4 regions of the Frankia sp. CcI49 genome follow, and region 1 is predicted to be linked to each of the others. Evidence: riboswitches for the same ligand, from Rfam matches in the RefSeq annotation. Region 1 holds a riboswitch; each other region holds the start of a gene.

Evidence for each region. A riboswitch is a leader RNA that binds a small molecule or an ion and turns the genes downstream of it on or off. The one in region 1 is predicted to bind cyclic di-AMP.
Region 2: another riboswitch for cyclic di-AMP. It lies ahead of CcI49_RS36210 (transglycosylase family protein); the one in region 1 lies ahead of CcI49_RS21505 (transglycosylase family protein).
Region 3: another riboswitch for cyclic di-AMP. It lies ahead of CcI49_RS31455 (peptidoglycan-binding protein); the one in region 1 lies ahead of CcI49_RS21505 (transglycosylase family protein).
Region 4: another riboswitch for cyclic di-AMP. It lies ahead of CcI49_RS30245 (C40 family peptidase); the one in region 1 lies ahead of CcI49_RS21505 (transglycosylase family protein).

Annotation. Positions count from the first base shown of each region.
Region 1 is NZ_MOWP01000025.1:49,961-56,050, forward strand. It holds gene CcI49_RS21500 (transglycosylase family protein) at 1-53, shown strand, start outside; cyclic di-AMP (ydaO/yuaA leader) riboswitch at 1,390-1,628, shown strand; gene CcI49_RS21505 (transglycosylase family protein) at 1,630-2,373, shown strand; gene CcI49_RS21510 (DUF3151 domain-containing protein) at 2,509-2,937, shown strand; gene CcI49_RS21515 (adenylosuccinate synthase) at 3,026-4,309, shown strand; gene CcI49_RS21520 (hypothetical protein) at 4,455-5,471, shown strand; gene purD (phosphoribosylamine--glycine ligase) at 5,560-6,090, shown strand, end outside.
Region 2 is NZ_MOWP01000045.1:2,237-8,326, reverse strand. It holds gene CcI49_RS36220 (FMN-binding glutamate synthase family protein) at 1-1,096, shown strand, start outside; gene CcI49_RS36215 (XRE family transcriptional regulator) at 1,239-1,847, shown strand; cyclic di-AMP (ydaO/yuaA leader) riboswitch at 2,180-2,380, shown strand; gene CcI49_RS36210 (transglycosylase family protein) at 2,385-2,771, shown strand; gene CcI49_RS36205 (hypothetical protein) at 3,046-4,011, shown strand; gene CcI49_RS36200 (hypothetical protein) at 4,196-5,140, shown strand; gene CcI49_RS36195 (SDR family oxidoreductase) at 5,264-6,090, shown strand, end outside.
Region 3 is NZ_MOWP01000036.1:28,144-32,653, forward strand. It holds gene CcI49_RS31440 (LppP/LprE family lipoprotein) at 1-218, shown strand, start outside; gene CcI49_RS31445 (hypothetical protein) at 254-604, shown strand; gene mce (methylmalonyl-CoA epimerase) at 769-1,194, opposite strand; gene CcI49_RS31455 (peptidoglycan-binding protein) at 1,682-2,425, opposite strand; cyclic di-AMP (ydaO/yuaA leader) riboswitch at 2,698-2,899, opposite strand; gene glyA (serine hydroxymethyltransferase) at 3,421-4,510, opposite strand, start outside.
Region 4 is NZ_MOWP01000034.1:10,350-16,439, forward strand. It holds gene CcI49_RS30240 (hypothetical protein) at 1,067-1,456, shown strand; cyclic di-AMP (ydaO/yuaA leader) riboswitch at 1,852-2,019, shown strand; gene CcI49_RS30245 (C40 family peptidase) at 2,145-3,131, shown strand; gene CcI49_RS30250 (PHB depolymerase family esterase) at 4,189-4,791, opposite strand; gene CcI49_RS30255 (glutamine amidotransferase) at 5,013-5,765, opposite strand; gene CcI49_RS30260 (MurT ligase domain-containing protein) at 5,762-6,090, opposite strand, start outside.

The DNA.
Region 1 (6,090 bases):
TCATCGTCGATGGCGTCCTCGGCCCGCAGACCTGGGCGGCCACCTTCGGCTGACGCCTGCCCGCCCCGGCGGAGCACTCGGTCGCCTGCCTGCCCGCCCGCTCATTCGCGGGCCCCAGCGCGCGGCACCGAAAGCCAGCACCCCGTGAGGGCAACCTGCCTTCCACAGCCGAACCCTCCCGGCTGCACGGGGAAAGCCCCCGCCCGGACCGGATCGACGAGCCTTCCCATCTCATGGTGCACGACCGGAGATACCGCAGGTCGGAGCCGACGATGGAAAAGGCTCAACGCTGACAAGGACCCCGCCGCGAACCGGGAGTCGGTCGAGGGCGTGCATGCCGTCCTCGCCTGACAACGGTCGGCCCACCGACTGCGTTCCCGCTCCGGCGAGAGCGGGCCTTCACGGCCGTCCGACCGGATCCTCGTCCCTCCCTCCTCCCAGCCCCGAAAGCGCGGACGCGCGCCGGGGAGGCTCACCGCACCCGCCCGCTCCGTCCCGGTCGGGCGCGGTGATGCCAGGAGCCCCAGGAACCACCCGACCGTGGCTGCACCGTCCCAGCGCGGTTGTCCACACCTGATCCACATCTGAGTTGTCCACATCCGAGTTGTCGAGCACCTCGCCCGACGGGACGTTCCTCCCGGTCCGTCAAGCCCGGAAGGCGTCTCATCCAGTCGCCGTGACGTGCGACGGCCCGCCCGCCCGGCGCTGACCCAGCCGTGGCGCGCGGGACGCAACGCGGAGCGCCCCAACGGTCCGCGTGTCGCAGGACCCGGACAGCCCCACCGCCGGAGCGGTACCGGCCTCGGGGCAGGTGTCCGGGCGTCGCGGCCTTCCCGCCGATCATCTCGATCACCCGCGGGATGCGTTCGGCGCGCATTCCCTCCACGGCCGCGCCGAACGACCTCCCTCGACGACGCCACCTCACCGCACCGGTCATGGCCAGATCGGTACCCGCCCCACACCGGCGATCCCGGTAGGCGGGCGTGGCGTCGGCGCTCTCCAGCTGCCGGTGGCCGGCGCCGTCGCCGGCCCCCCACCGCCCGCCGCCGACCCTCCCTGGCGCCGCCCCGTGTCCCCGGGCGCCCAGGCCTGGGCCGCCGAGCGGGCATCGCCGGTCATGGACCTTCCTCGGGTCATGGACCGTCCCGGCCTGAAGCCGGCAGGGGCGCCAGCCGCATGACGGACCCCCGGTGCGTCCGAGATGTCGAGGGGACGGTAATGTGGCGCGGTTCGGGTGTGATGACCATCTCCTCCACCCATCCGTCAATTGGCCCGTTCGGGTGACTCCGATATGGTCCTTTCCGATCCCGCCCTGGCCAGCGGGATTTGCGTCATGTAGGTAGATCTCGCTACAGTTCCGCCCACTCGCCTCCCCCCGGGGCGAGGTCGTGTGGACGGACGCCGAATCCTGCCCCCGTCCACTCGGCCGGTACTGGAGCGGACGACACAGGGCAGGAGTGGGGGACCCACCATCCGGGCGCATTCGTTGCGTCCTAGGGGTTAAGCCGGCGTACCGATACAGCCGGGACACACCGGTCCGCGAGGACGGGCCGGGTCCTGGTACGCCGACCGGGCAGCTTCCAGCCCGAACCCGACAGCTCACCCCGCAGGCGACGGGAAGGACACCTGATGCGGTCGCATGATCGTGATCCCGTCCGTTCGACCGGTCGTGGTGGCAGGCACCGAGCGGCGCAGCCGCCGTCCACCGCCACCCGTGTCCTGCGGACCACCGGGGCCGTCACGGCCCTGGTCGGAACGGGGCTCGCCGTCACCGCGGCCCCTGCCGGCGCCGCGACGGCGGATGATTTCGCCCGGCTACGCCAGTGCGAGTCCGGCGGCAACTACGCCATCAACACGGGCAACGGCTTCTACGGCGCCTACCAGTTCGACCAGCGCACCTGGACAGGCCTCGGCTACCCCGGTCGACCCGACCAGGCTCCGCCGGCGATGCAGGACGATGCCGCCTACAAGCTGTATGACTCGCGTGGCTGGTCACCGTGGCCGGCCTGCAGCAACAAGCTCGGCCTGACGCGCAACGGCCCGGCCCCGGAATCCTCGGGCACCATCGGCGATGCCGTCGAGCAGGCACTCACCCCGGCCGAGCCCCCCATGACCCTCGAACGCGCACGCAGCCAGGTCGGCACCAACTTCGGCGGTGAAGCGCTGAACGTCGGCATGGGCGACGAGGTACGCGCCGACGCGTTCGTGTGGCAGGCCGAGATGCGCGAGCGCAAGTTCGTGCTGACGGTCGACGGCAAGTTCGGCCAGGAGTCCCAGGGCGTCGCCGCGCTCTACTCATACCTGACGCGGATCAGCGACGGGCAGCCCGGCGTGGTCGGGCAGAACCTGTGGAGCGCCACCGTCACCAGCTGACCTGGCTCCGGGTGCCTCATGCCAGTTTGGCAGGTCGTCGTATGCCTGGTTGGCATGTGGGCCGCGGCGGGACCAGCAGTCAGCCGGTGGGCCCGCCCGGCGCCGGGCGTGACGCCGGTCGGGCAGGATGTGCCCATGACGACACCGCCCGCGAACCAGAACCTGCTGTCGGGTCCGCCGCCGACGCTGCTTCCATCCGACGCCGCTGTGGTGGAGGCGATGACCTCGGGTGCGGGCGCGGAGTCCGTCGCGGCCCGTTTCCCCGCTGCCTGCCTCGGCTGGGCGATCCTCGCGGAGGAGGCGCTCGGCGCGGGTCAGCCGGTGGCGGCCTACGCCTACGCGCGTACCGGCTATCACCGGGGCCTCGATCAGCTCCGGCGGTCCGGATGGAAGGGCCACGGGCCCATTCCGTGGTCTCATGAGCCGAACCGCGGCTTCCTGCGCGCGCTGGCCGCACTGTCGCGGGCTGCGGCGGAGATCGGCGAGGACGCGGAGGCGACCAGGTGCCGCGAGTTTCTCGCCGACAGCGATCCGGTCGCACTCCGTGAACTCGACCTCGCATAGTAGTCATGAGATGGCATAACGCAGCGAGCTTTTCCCTGTCGAGGCCGATCGGGTCCCGACAGGGCGATATCCCTAGTAACCTCGCCCGGTGCCTGCTCTAGTCCTCATCGGCGCCCAGTGGGGCGACGAAGGAAAAGGAAAGGCGACCGACCTCCTGGGCGGCGCCGTCGACTACGTCGTTCGGTACCAGGGAGGTAACAACGCCGGCCACACGGTGGTGATCGGTGCGGAGAGCTACGCTCTGCACCTGATCCCCTCCGGAGTTCTGCGAGCCGACTGCGTCCCGGTCATCGGGAACGGTGTCGTCATCGACCCGGGCGTGCTGCTGTCCGAGATGGACGGGCTGCAGGCTCGGGGGGTCGACGTCTCCCGGCTGCTGATCAGCGCGGACGCACATCTGATCATGCCGCACCACCGGGCGCTCGACCGCGTCACCGAGCGATACCTCGGCAAGGCGCGGATCGGTACGACCGGCCGCGGCATCGGCCCCGCCTACGGGGACAAGGTCGCCCGCACCGGCATCCGTGTCCAGGACCTGCTCGACCCGGGCATCTTCCGGCAGAAGCTGGAGCTGGCGCTGCGGGAGAAGAACCAGGTCCTGACGAAGGTCTACAACCGGCGCCGGATCGATGTCGACGAGGTGGTCGAGGAGTACGCGGCCTACGCGCGGCGGCTGACGCCGCACATCGCCGACACCGGTCTCCTGCTGGACACGGCGCTGCGCGACGGCAAGGTCGTGCTTCTCGAGGGATCGCAGGGCACGCTGCTCGACGTCGACCACGGCACGTATCCGTTTGTGACCTCCTCCAACCCGACGGCCGGCTACGCGGCGACCGGGGCGGGGATCGGTCCGACCAGGATCAGCCGGGTCGTCGGGATCATCAAGGCGTACACCACCCGGGTGGGTTCGGGGCCCTTCCCCACCGAGCTCGACGACAAGGTCGGTGAGGAGCTCCGCCGGATCGGTGGCGAGTTCGGCGTGACGACCGGCCGGGCGCGGCGCACCGGCTGGTTCGACGCGGTGATCGCCCGCTACGCCGTACGGGTCAACGGGCTCACCGATCTGTTCCTGACAAAGCTCGACGTGCTTTCGGGCTTCGACACCGTGCCGGTCTGCGTCGGCTACGAGATCAACGGCAGGCGGACCGACGAGATGCCGATGACGCAGACGGACTTCCACCACGCGAAGCCGATCTACGAAGAGCTCCCCGGCTGGCATGAGGACATCTCCGGTGTGACGGACTTCGCCGACCTCCCGGACGCCGCCCGGGCGTACGTGGCGACGATCGAGGAGATGTCCGGAGCCCCGGTGTCGGCTGTGGGTGTCGGTCCCGGCCGGGCACAGACCCTGGTGATCAACGAACTGCTCTGATCACGCTGTCGCGCCACACTGGCGCACGACGCCCCGATTCGGCGCGGTGATCCCCCACGCGCCGACAACGGCCTCGGGTTGCGCTACACAGAGTTACGGCCCAGGCTGACGTCGTCACAGTTGGCGACGACCGGGGGTGATGACGATGGCGGGGCTACCGCCGCACCCCTCCTGGGACGACGACCGCGCCGACGCGCGCGACAGCGGGCCGACCCAGCCGGTGCCGACGCCCGCGTCGACATCGGCGTCGGCGTCGGCGTCGGCGTCGGCGTCGGCGTCGGCGTCGGCGTCGACCGAGCTCGACACGACGAGGGCGACCGCGCCGCGTCAGCCCAGCCCGGCCCGCTGGTCGCCGACGGTCCGGCCGGATCATCCGCTTGGACGCGGAATCGACCCGGCGACCTGGCCGGTCGGCTTCTCCCCGACCGGGGAGGCGCTCCCGGAGACCCTGACCGATGTCCTGCTGCGCGGAAGCCACGCGATCCGCAGCTCGAAACGCGCCGAGGCGCTGCGTCTGGAACGGGCGGCGGCGATCGCCGAACACGTCCAGGCGCAGATCACGGAGTTCCTCTCCTTCTGCGCGGCGGAGAATCTGACGCCCCCGGTGACGGTGCGCGCGAACGGGCGGCGGGCGGACCGCGGCTGGGACGCCGGCGTCAGCGGCGCCGGCTCGGGCCGGCCGGGATCGATCCGGACCCCCGGGGCCGGGGCCGGCTTCGACGAGGGCCACGGCGATCGCCGCGTTCGCGGCGGGCGTCGCGGTCGTCACGATGAGGACGATCACGGTGAGGACGCCGTGGAGGCCGAGGATGGTCCGTCCGCGGACCGGCGGGGCGTGCGGGGCGCGGGTGGCCCGCACGATCACCGGCGGCCGCTGCTGCGTCGCGAGCGGCTGCACGCCTGGCCGCTGCTCTACTGGCGGTGTGAGAGCTTCCCTGCCCCCGGCCGGTCGCTACACCTGTTCGTCGAGCCCGGCGGACGCACCTTCGAGGGCCGGGACGACCCGGCACCGCTGACCGTGCTCGGCCGCGAGCCCCACGTGTGGCCCGTCGACGCTCCGGCCATCGTCCAGACCATGGCCGAGGTCGATGCCCGGCGCTGCGCGCTGCACCTCGTGCACGGCATGGCCCACCTGCTCTGGCAGGCCGGGGTCGGCCTCTGAGACCACGGTAAAAAGGCTCAACGATCAAGGCGCGCGCTAACCTGGACCCCGTGACTTCCGCGGCTGCGTCCTTCGCCCCCTCCAAGCGATGAAGGTTCTTGTTGTCGGGTCCGGTGGGCGTGAGCATGCTCTTTGCCGCGCGCTCTCCCGGGATCCGGCGGTCGGCGGGCTCGTGTGCGCCCCTGGAAACGCTGGTACAGCGGAGCTTGCCGAGCCACGCCCGCTTCGGGTCGAGGATCCGGACGCGGTCGCCAGCCTGGCCGAGACCGTCCACGCCGACCTGACCATCGTCGGCCCGGAGGTCCCGCTGGTGGCGGGTGCGGGCGACGAGCTTCGGGCCCGCGGGCTCCCGGTGTTCGGGCCGTCCGCCGCCGCGGCACGGCTGGAGGGCAGCAAGGCCTTCGCGAAGGAGATCATGCGCGCGGCCGGCGTGCCGACGGCCGACTCACGAGATCACACCGAGATCTCCTCGGCGCTGGCCGACCTCGACACGTTCGGCCCGCCCTACGTGGTGAAGTACGACGGCTTGGCGGCCGGCAAGGGCGTCACGGTCACCACTGACCGGGACGTGGCGGTCGAGGCCGTGCGTGCCAGCCTGCGTGACACCGACGACCGGGTG
Region 2 (6,090 bases), on a different contig from region 1:
CCGCAACGCGAAGTACCCGCTGCACCTCGACATTCCGGTGACGATCGCCGGGATGAGCTTCGGGGCTCTCTCCGCGCAGGCGAAGGAGGCACTCGGCCGCGGCGCGAGCGAGGTCGGGACGTCCACCACCACCGGCGACGGCGGGATGACCTCCGAGGAACGAGACCAGTCGAAGCACCTCGTCTACCAGTACCTGCCGTCGCGCTACGGGATGAACCCGACCGACCTGCGCAAGGCCGACGCCATCGAGGTGGTGCTCGGGCAGGGCGCGAAACCCGGCGGCGGCGGCATGCTGCTCGGCCAGAAGATCTCCGACCGGGTCGCCGCCATGCGCACCCTGCCGCCCGGCATCGACCAGCGCTCCGCCTGCCGGCACCCGGACTGGACCGGCCCCGACGACCTCGCCATCAAGATCCTCGAACTGCGCGAGATCACCGACTGGGAGAAGCCGATCTACGTCAAGATCGGCGCGAGCCGCCCCTACTACGACGTGAAGCTCGCGGTCGCCGCCGGCGCGGACGTCGTCGTCCTCGACGGCATGCAGGGCGGCACCGCCGCTACCCAGGACGTCTTCATCGAGCACGTCGGCATCCCCACGCTGGCCGCGCTGCCGCAGGCGGTGCAGGCGTTGGACGAGCTCGGCCTGCACCGCAAGGTCCAGCTGATCGTCTCCGGTGGCATCCGTACCGGGGCGGACGTCGCGAAGGCGATGGCGCTCGGCGCCGACGCCGTCGCCATCGGCACGGCGGCGCTGATCGCGCTCGGTGACAACCATCCGCGGTACGCGGCCGAGTACGAGCGGCTCGGCTCGGCGGCCGGCTACTACGACGACTTCCAGGACGGCCGCGACCCGGCCGGCATCACCACCCAGGATCCGGAGCTCGCGGCCCGGCTCGACCCGCTCGAGGGCGGCCGGCGGCTCGCGAACTACCTGCGGGTGCTGACCATGGAGGCGCAGACGCTGGCCCGGGCCTGCGGCAAGGCGCACCTGCGCAATCTGGAGCCCGAGGACCTCGTCGCGCTGACGGTCGAAGCCGCGGCGATGGCCCGGGTGCCGCTCGCCGGGACCACCTGGATCCCGGGCGCCGACCGGTGAACGGGGAGACGCGCTGAGCGGCGAGCCGCCCGGGCAGCCGAGCAGCCAGCCACCCGGGCAGCCGAGCAGGCGGCCGGACGGTCAGCGGAGCAGGCGACCGGACGGATCGGGCAAAGAGGGCGCCATCGCTAGTGTTTCGGGTGTGGGGGAGGAGAACGCGTCCCGGCAGGGGCGGCTGGAGCGTGCCATCGCGGGCAACGTCCGGCGCCTGCGCCATGACCGTGGGCTGACCCTGGCCGAGCTCGCGACGCGCAGCGGTGTGTCCAGCGCGATGATCTCGAAGGTGGAGAACGCGTCGATCTCCTGCAGCCTGACCACGCTCGACCGGCTCGCCGAGACGCTCGACGTGCCGGTGACGTCGCTGTTCCGCGGCGCGGACGCCGCCCGGGAGGCGGTCTTCACCCGCGCCGGCACCGGGCCGCGGATCACCCAGCGCGGGACCCGGGTGGGCCACGAGTACACCCTGCTCGGCGCGCTGCGCGGCCCGCACAAGCGGATGGAGGCCCACATCGTCACGCTGACCGAGCGCAGCGAGGAGTTCCCGCTCTTCCAGCACCCGGGTACCGAACTGCTCTACATGCTCGAAGGGGAGATGATCTACGGCCACGGCGATGCCAGCTACGTCATGCGCCCCGGCGACGCGCTGCAGCTTGACGGCGAGGGTGCGCACGGGCCGAGGGAGCTGGTCCAGCTGCCGATCCGGTTCCTGTCGGTCGTGGCCTACGGCGAGGTCGGCGCCGGCCAGCCCTGACCCCACCGGGTGCGGTGCCGGCGAAAACGGATCAAGTCATGATGTGTCGAAATTCGGGCCGGAAAAATTCTTCGTCGCCACGGCGGGAAATTCGGTCGCGGGCCCGATCGTGCCACGCACCTTGCGCAGTGGTTGGGTTGACGGGTGGTGACGAATCGCTGACGCCGGTCGCATGGCGCCGGGAGAAAAAGGGCGAATTCTCGGCCGGCTAGACGTAACGCGGAAGAAATTCAAGACCGAGGTGTCGGATGTGACGCTCCTCACAAAGCCTTTGAATTGGTTTGTGGCTCGTGTGTAACGTCACTGCCGTGCTTCCGACTGGGGAGCGCACATCGGGTGGCCCGCCGAATCCTGCCCCACCCGGTGATTAACAAAACCGCAGGCAGGAGCGGGGGACCCAGGTTTCCCGGACGTCGAATTGCGGACGTCCTTGGGGTGAAGCCGCCGAGAGCGCGATCTGAAAGCGCCGGCCGGCCGGGCCATTCCCGGGCCCGAACCCGACAGCTAACTTCGCAGGCGTGGGGGAAGGACACCATTTTGTCCACTATTACCTCGGCTGCCCGCAGGAACCGTCGTTCCATCCGTCGGGGCCGTGCTCTGCTCGTCGCGCCGGTGCTCGCCGCGACCATCGGTGGCGGTATCGCGATGTCCCAGCCGGCGAGCGCCGCTGCCCGGCCGGACGCACAGCGCTTCCTGAGCGCGGTTGTCCCCTGTGAGTCCGGCGGTAACCCCCGCGCGGTGAACTCCATCGGCGCGGGTGGCCTGTTCCAGTTCCTTCCCGGCACCTGGCACGGCGTCGGCGGCAAGGGCCTGCCGCAGAACGCCAGCGTCGCCGAGCAGTGGAAGCGCGCCCACATCCTGTACGCGCAGCAGGGCACCAGCCCCTGGTACTCCTCGAAGAGCTGTTGGGGCGGCAGGATCTGACCCGCAGCAGACAACACCGGTGCGCCCGTGACGTTCTCATGACGTTGCGGGCGCATCGGTGTTTGTGTGGCGTGTGAGTGGTTGTTGATTGTTGTTCGTTGTCTTCGTTTGGTATCCCCTGGGTCTGCTATCAGGCATCTGACAGCAGGCTGACAGCTGCCTGATAGCTTCGCTGTCCTTCCGGCCCGATAGAGCACGTATGTCGTGTGTGCCTGCCGCGCGGGAGGCATCCGGTGGTTGCGCCGGTGCTGGCATGCGTGGGGGTGGACGAGACGTGGCTGTTCGCGATCTGTTTCGACTGAGCGAGTATGCGCCGGGCGAGGGCCGGGGCGGACCGTCCGCGGTACGGGACGTCGCGGGCAAGCCGGCGCCCTCGGCGTTGGGAAGACGACCGCGCCAGCTCCCGTCGAAGCGCCACGGGCTTTTCCTGGCGGTCATCGCGTTCACCGTGTCGTCCTGCTCGGGTGACGTCGCCGCGAGGCCCGAGACCGCGGTCACTTCGGGAGCGGCCTCGCCGGGGCCTGCCACGTCAGCACCGCGCGTGCTGGGTCTGTGGCCCGAGGACTTCGTGCTGACCGAGGACCTGGCGACAACCTATTTCTCCGGCGTTCCCGCCGAGACCGATACCGCCGCTGTCCAGCCCGGGAAACGGTACCCCCCTGAGTTCGCGGACTGCCTCGGCCTGTCGGCGACGGACCTCAACTACGAGCCCGAGGCGACCGCTGTCGGCGCGATCTTCGTGAGTGATGACGGGGACTCGTTCATCTCGTCCTACGCCGAGATAGTGACCGAGAAGCAGGCCGCTGCCGTCCGTGCGATGTGGGCCAATCCCCGGTTCGCGGACTGCTCGGGCAGGGAGACCCAGGCCCGAATCGACGAGTCCGGCGCCGACCCCGACGGGCTCGAATATCAGCTGGCCGGGGTCCAGCGTCCCCCGGCGCCGACTGGAGCCGCTGGGTATCTGCGCGTGACGTTGCAGGTGCGAGAGCAGGAATTCACCTACGACATGGCGGTGGACAACCTCGTCTTCATCGTCGATCACGTCGCGGTGACCGTCACGTACACGAACTACGAGCCCGCCCCGCCGATGGATCGGCTGCAGCTGATCGCTGACCAGATCTCCGGCAAGCTGGCCCAGCAGCAGCTGCGCCCCATCGCCGGCCGGCCCACGTCGGCCGGTACCGGGCTCCAGGCCGCGGGGAAGGCTGACCCCTCGACCGTGCTTCCGGCGGTGGCCTGAGGCGCGGTGGCCTGAGTAGACAACACCAGTGCGCCCATAGCGTTCATGCGGCGTTGTGGGTGCATTGATGTCCATATGGCGTGTACGTGGGGGTGGGTGAGACATGGCTGTTCGCGATCTGTTTCGACTGGGTGGGCGGGCACCGGGCGAGGCCCGGTGCGGTCCGGCCGCGGGTCAGGATGCCGTGCTGACACAGGACACCGCGGGCCAGCGGCCGCCCTCGGTCCTCGGAAACCGACCGCGACAGCTCCCGCTGCAGCGCCACGGCCTCCTCCTGGCGGTCATCGCGTTCACCGTTTCGTCGTGCTCTGGTGACGGCGACATGGTCAGGAGATTCGAAACCACGGTCATCTCGGGAACGGCCACGCCGAGCGCCGGTACGCCGTCGGGGACGGCAACGCCGGAGCCGAGCGCGCTGGGTCTGTGGCCCGAGGACTTCGTGCTGACCGAGGGCCCGGCGACGGCCGGCTTCACCGGTGTGCCCGTCGATGCCGCCGCCGCTGTCCAGCCCGAGGAACGTTACTCCCCTGAGTTCGCGGACTGCGTCGGCTTTTCCATGGCGGAGCTCGACTACGAGATCGAGGCAGTCGCTGCCGGCGCGAGTTTCGTGAGTGACGATGGCGAGAGCGCGATCATCCTTTCCTCCGCCGAGATAGTGAGCGAGAAGCAGGCTGTTTTCGAGACCGTGATGTGGTCCAATCCCTGGTTCGCGGACTGCTGGGGCAGGGAGACCCAGGCCAGAATCGACGAGCGCAGCACCGACGGCGACGAGCTTGAATATCAGCTGACCGGCGCCCAGACTCCCCCGGCGCCGACCGGAGCCGCCAGGTATGCGCGCGCGACGGTGCAGGTACGAGGCCAGGGAGTCACCTACGACATCGCGATGGACACCCTCTTCTTCCTCGTCGATCACGTCGAGGTGACCGTCACGTACACGAACCACGAGCCGGCCCCTCCGACGGAACGACTGCAGCTGATCGCTGACCAGATCGCCGGGAAGCTTGCCCGGCAGCAGCCGCGCAGCATCGCCGGCCGGCCCATGTGGGGCGGTTCCGGTCTCCATACCGCGGGGAAGCCTGGCTACTCGAGCGTGGTGCCGGCGGCGGCCCGAGCTGTCGGACGTCCCTGAGCCGACCGCCGGCCCTCACCTGGTCGATCCGTCCCGTTCATGCCAGTCGGCGAGACTCTGCTGGCTGATCGATCTGGTCAGGCCGAGCCGGCGGCGCCGGGTCGGGAGACGCGCGGAGGTCACGTGGTCGCCCAGGCTGTCGTCATCACCGGCGCCGCTTCCGGCATCGGCCGGGCCTGCGTCGAGCTGTTCGCCGCCCGCGGGTTCGGTGTGGTGGCGGTCGACGCGGACGAGGCCGGTCTGGCCGGGCTGGCAGACCTTGCCGCGGACGCCGGTTCCGCGGAACCGCCTGCTCCCTCCGCCCCGCCCGCGTCCCCCGCCTCACAGCCCGCTGCCCGCCTCGACGGAGCCGTTCGTCCGGAGCCGGAGGTGGTCACGCTGGTCGCGGACGTCTCGACGCAGGAGTGCGGCGCACGGATGACCGAGCTCGCGCTCGCCAGCTTCGGGCGCCTGGACGTGGCCGTCCTCAACGCCGGCATCGGCGGGACCGTGCCCTGGGAGGCCGACGGAGCGATCGAGCGGCTGGACCGGATCCTCGCCGTGAACGTCCGTGGTGTGGCGATCGGCATCCGTTCGGTCGCGCCGGCGCTGCGGGCCGGCGGCGGGGGCTCGATTGTCGTGACGGCGTCAAGCGGTGGGCTGCAGGCGGATCCCGGCAACTGGGCCTACCACGCGTCGAAGGGCGCGGTGATCAATCTGGTGCGGGCCGCGGCGGTCGACTACGCGGCGCAGAACATCCGGGTGAACGCGGTGGCGCCCGGCCTGACCGAGACGTCGCTGATGGCCCCGTACCTGTCGCAGCCGGCGGTCGTGGAGGCCAGCAGCCAGCGGATCCCGCTGCAGCGTTGGGGCCGTGCGGACGAGCAGGCCGGCGCCGTCTGGTTCCTGGCCTCCGCGGCGGCCTCCTACATCACGGGCACCACGCTCGTCGCCGACGGCGGGCTGACCTC
Region 3 (4,510 bases), on a different contig from region 1:
TCGTCGGAACCGACAGCGTCCCGAGTGCGAACGTGCGATGGGTGTGGTCCACGAGCGACACCGTGGCGCTTCAGTACGACCTGTACCGCCCTGATGATCCGATGTGCTGCCCGTCGGCGGGGGCGGCCACGGTGCGCTTCCGGTGGAACGGCACCGCGGTGCAGGCGCTCGACCCGATCCCGACCAACGACTGGTCGGCTCCGACGAGCCGCCGCTGAGCCGGCCATGTTCTACGTCCTGTAGAAAAGACGTCATGGGCGTGGTCTACGACATCGTTGTTGTGTTTCACCTGGTCGGGATGGCCATGATTGTCGGAGGGTGGCTCGCGCAGATCCGCTCGCCGCATCCGGTCATCACGCCCGGCATCCTGCACGGCGCCCTCGTCCAGATCGTCACAGGCATGATCCTGGTGGGGCTGGCGTCCAGCGGGGCCGTGGACCGGGACGTGGACAACGCCAAGATCGCGGTCAAGCTCGTCGTCGCGGCGGCCGTCGCCGGCATCGCCGTCGTGGGCAACGCCCGCGGCCGCGAGGCGCCGGCGGCCCTGGCTCACGCCGCAGGTGGGCTCGGGGTGGCCAATGTGGCGATCGCGGTGCTGTGGTGACGATGGCAGCCGGGCGGGCCTTCACGGCCCACGGGTGATCGCGGGCTGCGGGCTGCGGGCTGGGGACTGCGGGCTGGGGACTGCGGGCTGGGGGGGGCACCGGGCGTCGGCGGGATGGCCGACGCCCGGTGCCTCGTGCGTGCAGCCGGTGCGGGGGCGCCGAGTCAGTGCCCTTCCGGTGCCTCGACCAACTCGGTGAGCACACCGCCGACACCCTTCGGGTGCATGAAGGCGATGCGGCTGCCGGCCGTGCCGTGCACGGGCGTCTTGTTGACCAGGTCGAAGCCGGCGACGGTGAGCGCCGCCAGCGCGGAGTCGATGTCACCCACGCCGTAGGCGATGTGGTGGATGCCCGGCCCCTTCTTGGCCAGGAACTTGCCGACCGGGGTGTCCTCGCGGATCGGCTCCAGCAGCTGGACGTAGGAACCGCCGGTGTCGCCCTTGTGGACCAGCAGCATGGCCTCGCGCACGCCCTGCGCCTCGTTGGTCTCCTGATGCGCGACCGTCAGGCCGAATGCAGCCTCGTAGCGAGGAATGGCCTCCTCCAGCGAGGCCACGGCGATCCCGACATGGTCGATCCTGGTCAGCACAACATCGCTCCTGGTCGTAGGACGGTCGGCCCGTGGCGGCGTCCGGCCCGGGCCCAGCCTCCKAGAGTGCCCGGATACGGCGTTGCGGTCCACTGAATCCAGTACGCCGTGTCCCGGTCACCACCGACCTGTGGCGCGCGTCACCCCGGGCCTCGTCGAAGTTTCATGACGAGTGGTGCGGGAAGGTCCCAGTCACCGCAGTCGGTATGAATTCCCCGCTCGGACCCACAAGAAGATCCGTGTTGTCTGTAGTGATTAATGGAAGGCGTGTAACGGTGCCTGGAGCTCGGCTGGATCGCATTTCTGCCGAGTCGATGCCAGGGGTGCGGCTTATCGCCGGAAAACGCGGCGTCCCCGCCGTGACGCCTCTGGATGTCCAGGGGCCCGCGGCGGGGACGGTGCGTCGAGTCGATCGACGATTCCGATCAGCTTACGAGGGGCAGCTGATCGATCGGTCGCTCGCTCGGGTATTCGGTTGTGCGGCCGATCAGCCGAACAGGGCCTTGTGGGTGAGCGGGCCGATGACGCCGTCGGGCACCAGGCCGTGCTTCTTCTGGAAGTCGATGACCATGTGGTTGGTCTGCGGTCCGAAGTAGCCGTCGACGACGATCGGGTAGCCGAGCTTACGCAGCTGGTCCTGCACCAGGGAGACATCCCAGCGGGGGCCGGACACGCCCAGCCGCATGTAGCCCGAGTCGACGGCGCGGTTGGCGCTGGTGGACGGCGCGGTGGACACCGTGGTGCTCACCGAGTTGCCCACGGCCGCGGCTGCTGCGGCTCCACGAGCCAGGTACTTCGTGTGCATGCCGTTGGTGTAGGCACTCCACGCGGTGATGCCCTGGCTCTGGCAGACCTGCCGTGCGGCCCAGGCGTTGACGTTCGGGTCGTAGAGGTCGCGGTTTCCGACCCAGCTGGCATGCGCGCGCATGTTGATCTGCCACAGGCCGCGGGAGTCCTCGCCGACGGTCGCGTGGGCGGTGGTGTTGCCGCCGGACTCGGCGAGCGCGACGGCGACCCAGGTGCTCAGCGGAATTCCGCGGCAGGAGTTCAGGCCGGCGTTCTTCGCCGCCTGCGCGATGCTGGTGTCCGAGATTACCGCCGCGCTGGCGGGGCTCGCGGTGAAGAACAGGCCGGCGGATGCCCCGATGACGCTCGCCGCGGCAACAGCAGCGGAGCGACCACGGCCTCGGCGGCGGACGCTGGGGGACTTGCGGTGCTTTCCGGTCGACATCAAGATATCTCGTTTCTACGTTGAAGAGCAGGCGGGTAGGGCGTCTTCGGGCGCCAGTGATCCGTACACGGATCAATGAGTCGCGACGAAATGGGGTCGCGAAAAAAGGCGCACGAATGGACGCGCGTTCTGCTATCGGCGTGAAATTTGTCCGGGCCCGAGCGGGCCCCAGATCTCCGGTGTCAACCCCGGGTTACGGGCGCGGCGTTACCGCGGCGGCGTTCCGGGGGACGGATGCAGTCCCGGCTGCTATTCCAAGCATGCGTACACGCAGATCCTTCCCGTACGCCTGCGAGGTTAGCTGTCGGGTTCGGGCCGGGAAGCCCGGTCGGCGCGCGCTGCGCGGCGACTTCACCCCGAGGACGGCCGCCTGGGTGCGGTGGCCATCCGGAGGAACCTGGTTCCCCCGCTTCTGCCCTGGTGGTCACTAGGAGGGGACGACGGGCCTAGGGCAGAACTCGGCGTACGACCCGTCGCTTGTTTGGTGCCAACACACCGTAACGAACTACTAAGGGTAGTCGCAAGTCCCAGTTTTTGCCCTTTTGTGGCGCTACCTAGTCACGATGCGTACAACAGGTTGGTGTATGCGCACTGTACGCGACGAAGAGGGGGAGGGGGTCCGCCGAGTACCGCCGGTGCCGCCGATGTGGTGTATGCGGCGTTCTGCCGGCTGCTTGAGCTGCGCGTGGTGACCGGGTCGTCCGCGGAGGGTGGTGACCGATCCGCAGTGATCCCTGGCAGGCCTGTCGGCTCGCGATCGCCGAATCGGCTGTGATGTGCGTAGCATCTCCGGCGAGAGTGGAATACCGGACCCCTGCCCCGTCCCCGTGGGGCCCTCGCCGACGTCCTACGGTGACTGGCGGGGCGGTTCCGCGGAACCGCCCCATACGTCGCGGGCAAGCTGGCGGTGTGGGCGCTCTCCCGTCGACCGCGCCGTCAGGAACAGGCTCGCCCGGCCAGCGGACCGGGCGAGCCCGAGCGGATGTGCGATGTGATCAGACCCAGCCGGACATCGGGTAGGCCGTCATCAGGTCGCGCACCTCGCCGGCGATGCGGCTGATGGTGGTCTCGTCGTCGTCGCCCGCTGCCTTGACGGCCTCGTCGATCCAGCCCGCCAGCGTCGGCATCTGCTCCGGCTGCAGTCCGCGGGTGGTGATCGCGGCCGTTCCCAGCCGGACGCCGGACGGGTCGAACGGCTTGCGCGGGTCGAACGGAACGGTGTTGTAGTTGAGCTCGATACCGGCCCGGTCCAGCGCCTTCGCGGCCGGCTTGCCGGCGACGCCACGGCTGGTCAGGTCGATCAGGATCAGGTGGTTGTCGGTGCCGCCGGTGACGAGGTCGAAACCGCGGGCGGACAGCGCCTCGGCGAGCGCCTTCGCGTTCGCGACGACGCGGTGGGCGTACTCGCGGAAGTCCGGGGTGGTGGCTTCGCGCAGCGCGACCGCGATGGCGGCGGTCGTGTGGTTGTGCGGGCCGCCCTGCAGGCCTGGGAACACCGCCTTGTCGAGGGCGGACGCGTGCGCCGCGTCCGACATGATCATCGCGCCGCGGGGCCCGCGCAGGGTCTTGTGCGTGGTGGTGGTGATGACCGGCGCGTGGCCCACGGGCGAGGGGTGGGCGCCACCGGCGATCAGGCCGGCGATGTGGGAGATGTCCGCCACGAGCACGGCGTCGATCTCGCCCGCGATCGCCGCGAAGGCGGGGAAGTCGATGGTGCGGGGGATCGCGGTCCCACCACAGAAGATCACTTTTGGTCGGTGCTGGAGCGCGAGGTCGCGCACCTCGTCGAGGTCGACCCGCCCGGTGTCCTGGCGTACTCCGTACCGGACCCCCTGGAACCAGCGGCCGGTGGCCGACACCGTCCAGCCGTGGGTCAGGTGGCCACCCGAGGGCAGGCCCATGCCCATCACGGCGTCGCCCGGCTGCAGGAACGCCAGGTAGACGGCCAGGTTGGCAGGCGAGCCGGAGTACGGCTGGACGTTCGCGTGCTCGACGCCGAACACCGCCTTCGCCCGGTCGATCGCCAGGGTCTCGACCGGGTCGATGAACTGCTGGCCCTCGTAGTAGCGCTTGCCGGCGTAGCCC
Region 4 (6,090 bases), on a different contig from region 1:
GCGGTTGCCGCTGGTGGTGACAGTGCGGGGGGCGGGCGATCTCCTCGGCCACGGGGCCGCCCGCGAGCCCGGCCGTAGCTGCCGGGCAGGGTCTGAGGATTGCGGTCACGAGAACAGCCGCAATCCTCGACTCCTCGAACCGCGGCTTCGAGCTGCCACCACGCCCGCCACCACCGCCGGAGGGGACCTGAGGATTATGGTCGCGAGAACAGCCGCAGTTTTCGACTCCGCGAACCGCGGCCTCGAGCCGCCGCCGTGACCGCCACTGCCGCCGGACGAGATCTGAGATCTGAGATCTGTGGTCGCCAGGGCGCGGGTGGCAAAAATCCCGAGAAGCGGCGGATCCGGGCGAGCGAATTCGGCTGGGCAGCCCGGGCTCGTCCGCCAACGGCGATCCCAGCCAGGTCCACCCGACTAACCGGCCTTGATCGATGTTGTTGCACGACAGGATCCTATTCTTAGGAAACCGTCCAAAACCGGTTCACATACTTGCTCCACACGGCGCCATCCGGATCCACCGACACATCCACACGGATCGGCTGCACACTGATGATGACGATGACCGGGCATCAGCCACGATCGCGGCTCCCGGCCATCGCCACCCGCACCCCGCCCATGCCACGGGGCCATGACGGTCGTCGCGATCGATCACAGGCCACAAGCCACATCACTTATTGTGACGATCAGTCGGATGGCATCCAGTGGCCAGAACGGCGCAAGCCACTCGCCCGCCGCTTCGCTCCGTCACATCCGAAACCTTCCGTTGTCGACACGGAGATCTCCGATCGCTGGATCACACGGCAACCGATGATGATCCATCCAGTCGGGTGCATCCGTTGGTCGACACCCGTCTGGTGGCCTCGACGCGCGCCGTCGTCCGTTGACTATGTGCCGGATCCTGCCGACCGCACGCCTAAAATCCCATGCGTCGACTAACGTAACCAACCGTGTCGGAACTTCGGCGATGGTCGAGAGCGGGGCGATGGTGCGCCTCCAGGCTGCCTTCCGCCCAGATCACGACGCCCCTCCAGCAGGCCCGCACCGCAGGCCGCGGCCGGAGTCAGCCATGACGCACCCCCAGCCGAGGCGACACGAGCTCTCGCTCCTGCCCGGCCGCGGCGATCTGATGGCCGAGCTCGCCAGCCGCCTGGAGGCTCTGGACGCGCTGCTCAGCCGGCTGGAGGACGCGGAGCGCCAGGCCGCGGACGCCGGCGAGCACATCATTCGCACCAGGCAGTGGCAGGAGGACACGGTCCGGACGCTCCAGGAGGAGCGAGCCCGGATGCGTCAACGCCAGCAGGCTCTGGACGATCTCGCCGAGCACGCGCGCGCGGCCGTCGAGGCCATGCAGAGCAGCTACCGCACTCTTCCGCCCGAGGTGACACAGCTCGCGATCGAGCTGCAGGTGCTCCACAACTCCGGGTTCCTGAGCCGCCGGAGCGGCCGTCCGCGCTGAGCCGGCCGTCCGCGCCRAACAACCGTTCCCCTGGGCAGGCCCGTCCACGCCGAGCCGGCCCGTCCACGCCGAGCCGCCGTCCGCGCCGAGCCGCACCCCTCCGTGGCCGTGCTTCACGGCCCGCTCCGGCGTCTGTTGCGGGCCGCCAGTTCGGAACTTCTCGTCACCTAAAGTGTTTGTCCGTGATCCTCGTGTGGCCGTCCAAAAACGTGACGTGAAGCTCAGCACCCCCTCTGACCTGGGCAGATGCGCTCCCGCAAGGGGCACTTCTTTGCACACTCGGTGTAGTTGGGGGGGACTAGTGTTTACCCACACCATCCGTGTGGACTAGTCTCGCTTGCGACGTCACGACAACACCGGGCCGAACGCCGAATCCTGCCCGCGGCCCCGGTGTCCCCTCCGAGTCGTCACCTCGGGCAGGAGCGGGGGACCCACCTCCACCGACCGGCACCAAGTAGTGGTGCGGGTCTAGGGGTGAAGTCCATCGCACGAAGGTCGCGCGACGGACCGGGCAGCCCAGCCCGAACCCGACAGCTCACCTCGCAGGCGTACGGGAAGGAACGCAACGTTGTCTGCGCAAAGCGTGCAGCTTGATACCGAGAGACGCCGGCAGCAGGAAGGCCGCGGCCGCCACCGGGCACCGTCAGCCCCCACGGCGTCGAGTCGAGCAAGAGCCAGGGCCCGAGCTGTGGCCGCCGTCACCACCGGGACTGTGGCAGTCTCCGGGGTCGCGCTCGCCGGATGTGCTCCGGACACCAACGCGGACGCTGCGTTTGATGAGGCGTCGAACACCGCCCCGATGACCCTCGCGACGCAGATCGGCTCGCGACTGGCCGTCGACGGGGCCATCCAGGTTGCGTCCGTGGCCGGCAGTGGGTCCACCACCGTGCTCGACGCCACCACCGACATCTCCGCGCCGACCCTCTCCTCGAAGGTCGACGTGGGCCTGCGGGTGACCAACCCCGAGGTCACCGTCAACGCGAACGAGCCGGTCAACATCGGTTTCTCGCTCTACGACGAGCAGACCAAGGCCCCGCTGGCCGACCAGCTCATCAAGGTCCAGGTCAAGCTGCCCACCGGGTGGGCGACCTTCCTGCACCTCACCACGGACGACCGGGGCCAGGCCTCCTACACGGCCCGAGTCCTGACGACCACCAACGTCACGGCGATCTTCGATGGTACGGACTCGCTGCAGTCCGCCCACTCCGAGAACGACGCCACCCTGACGGTTCGCCCCCCCGTGCCGGCGCAGGCCTCCCGTCAGGCCGTCCGCTCGACCGTCGAGGTCGAGACGCCCGTCGTCAGCGTGAACGTCGGAGCGAACACGATCGGCGAGAAGGCCGTCTACCTGGCATCGCTCCAGGCCGGCAAGCCGTACATCTACGGCGCGGAAGGCCCGAACTCGTTCGACTGCTCCGGGCTCGTGCAGTACGTCTACAAGCAGCTCGGCAAGAGCGTGCCCCGCACGACGGACCAGCAGTACGCGGCGACCACGCACATCTCCCAGTACAACAAGGCCCCCGGCGACCTGATCTTCTTCGGCACCCCGGGCAACATCTACCACGTCGGTATCTACGCCGGCGACGGCAAGATGTGGGTCGCCCCGCACAGTGGCGATGTCGTCAAGCTGCAGACGATCTACACCACTTCGTACCTGGTCGGCCGCGTCGCCTGAGCACCGTGAGTACCGGCCGGCCCACCTTGCTTTGCCGGCTGGCTCCGGGCTCCCCCCTGTTCACCTGATAAGCCGCACGCACTGACGGGGCAGCACGGATCGCCCTGTCCTCGGAACGAGCCGCCGCGCGATCTCCCCCTCCGGTCGCGCCCGGCTCCCGCCGCCGGGTCGGCGTTGGTCGGGATTGACTCCGGCCCGGCGGTCACCAGATCCGATGTGTGGTCCCCTGCACCGGACCGCAGCCTCACCTTCCGCAGACCTGCGAGCACGCCCCGTAGCCCGCACCGCCAGGAAGTGCCTGACGCCGCGCGACTCGCGCTCGCCGCGTGACCGTCTCGACACTTCCAGCACTTAGGCCGTTGCGACATCATTCTACTTCGGCATAAGCGGTGTAGATGCGGCGCAAACCGTCCAGAATGCGACCATCGGGCATCAACACCTGCCGCATAAACAAAACAGAACCACACGCGCCACCCACCCGGATCCGCAGATCGTAGATCCTTCCGGTGGGATGGACGTCAGATCCCCCCCCATCTGACGTCCATCCGGCCGGAAGGCCTCGGACTCCGCTGGTCGCCGTTCCGATCCCCCCCCCATTGGACCGGCGGCCAGCGGACCCTCCGCCACCCGGCCTCCTTGTGGCCTGTCGACGCCGTTACCCCCCTCCCGGCGACGCCGACAGGCCACGCGGGCCCCGACCGTGACTCCTCACCGGGATCACGGTCGGGGCCCGAACAGGAAATCGGCGCCGACGGCCGGAGGCAGCACCTCCGGCGCCCCTGGAGCCAGCCGAGAGGCAAGACCGGCAGGCCTGCCGATCCAACCTTCACCGGATCCGCAAGACCCGAATTGGCCAGCGGCTCCGCGACATCCTCGGCCGCCGCCGGACATCCGAGCTAAGTGACTAGTTCTTTGCAACTAGAGCAACTCGGCTGGAGTATGACGTGGCGGCCGATGCGGGGCCGATGGAGTCAGATGCGGGGCCGACCCCGCACCCCACACCCGTCCTCGTCGCACCCACCCTCGTCCCACCCGTCTCGTCGAGCCGGACTGTCTGTCACACGGTCCGGTGCAGGTCGCGGGAGAACTTCCACAGGGCGTCCGTGACGCCCTTGTCCCACTCGGTCTCGGCGAACCGGCCATGCGGCGTGACGTTGTCGCAGGTCGGCCCGGGCTCGGTGTCGAACTGCCCCACCACGCCGACCGCGGCGTAGATGGGCGTCGCCGAGGTGCAGGCCGCGAGCAGCGCCAGCCGGGCCCCCTCGCCCATGCCCCAGAGGTACACCCGGTCCAGGTCGATGTCGGACCGCTTCTCGTCCATATAGCGCACGACGTCGCTCAGGTACTGCACGTCCGCGCCTTTCGGGTCGTCCAGTCGCCAGGTTCCGGCGACGGCCTCCGGGAAAGCGAGCGCGAGATCCTTGCGATTCGCCAGCGAGGACACCTTGCTCCCCTCTTCCAACGTCTTCGCATCCGAATTGTCATCGTGCAGGATGATTACCAACGGCAACGGGTCGCCCGGATCAGAAGGCGCCTGGACGAGCAGTTCCCGGCCGGCCGAGGGATAGCTGTCCGGGATGGTCGCCTTTTCGACCTTTGGATGGCCCCGTCCCGCGGCCAGCCACCAGACGACCACCAGCACGACGCCAATGATGATCACGTTTCTCTTGTTCTTGCCCCACCAACCGGCAAGGGGATTCGACGCCACGATGCAACCGAACCACACCCCACGCCCGGAAATCGCCTGATTCGAAGCAGCGCGTCCCGGCAGACCCGTTCAGGACGACGCCGGAAGCGCCGGACGACGCCTGGGACAACGCCCGGACGACCATCACGCCACCCCGCCGCCCCCGCGACTGCCGGCCACCGGCGCGGGTGTGCTCAGCCCTCCGCGAGCGCGTGAGCTCTGGCGTCACGCAGGATGCCCACCTCACGCGGGCCGTCCAGCGGCGCCAGCGGGCCGTGCACCCAGGTCAGCAGCAGGTCGGCCAGGGCCGGGTTCTGCGCCAGCACCGGCCCGTGCAGGTAGGTGCCGATGACCTTCCCGTCGACGACACCATCGGTGCGGGCGGGCGTCCCGTCCCCGACGCCGACCCGGACCGTGCCGAGCGGGATGCCGCGGAAGCCCGGCAGCGGGCGGGTGCGCCCGCCATGGTTCTCATAGCCGTAGAGCGTCGGCAGGCCCAGCTGGGGGCTCGGTTCCACCACGATGTCGCCGACCGCGCGCGGCGGCGGCGGGACGTCCGGTGGTTCGAAGGAACGGCGGGTCTCGACGTCGATCAGGTTGACCCCGTCGTGGATCTGGCCGTTGCCCGCCGGGAAGGTCGCGCCGATCACCTGGTAGCCCGCGCAGACGGCCAGCACGGCCGCGCCGCCGGACACGGCGCGCAGCAGCGAGCGGTTGCGGCGCATGCCGTCGGCGGCCAGCACCTGCGGCTCGTCCTCACCGCCGCCCAGCAGGTAGATGTCGCAATCGGCCGGCACCACCTCACCGGCCGGCACCTCCACGATCTCCGCCCGCAGCCCACGCCAGCGCAGCCGCTGGGCCAGCACGATCGCGTTGCCACCGTCGCCGTAGGTGCCGAGCAGCTCCGGATAGATCAGCGCGATCCGGGTCGCCGAGGGGCGGATCACCGGGTGGTCCGCACGAGCAGGTCGCGGAACGCCGTGTAGTTCGCGACGACGTCCACCACCTTGTCGTTCGCCGCCGCGGCGGCGGCCTCGGCGTCGGCATGGACGCTGTGAGGAACCTCGGCATAGGCCAGGCGCACGCTCATGTCCTCCTTGCGGCCCCCGGTGACGAGCACCTGGCGGCCGGAGAGCCGCTCGAAGGGCACATCCCAGATCCAGGACGGGTCACGCCCGTCCGCCGTCTGCGAATTGAAGTCGATCACGACCGGCCGCGGCGGCGCCGAGTTCAGCAGCTCCATCATCTCGACCCAGCCGGCCGGGTTCTTCG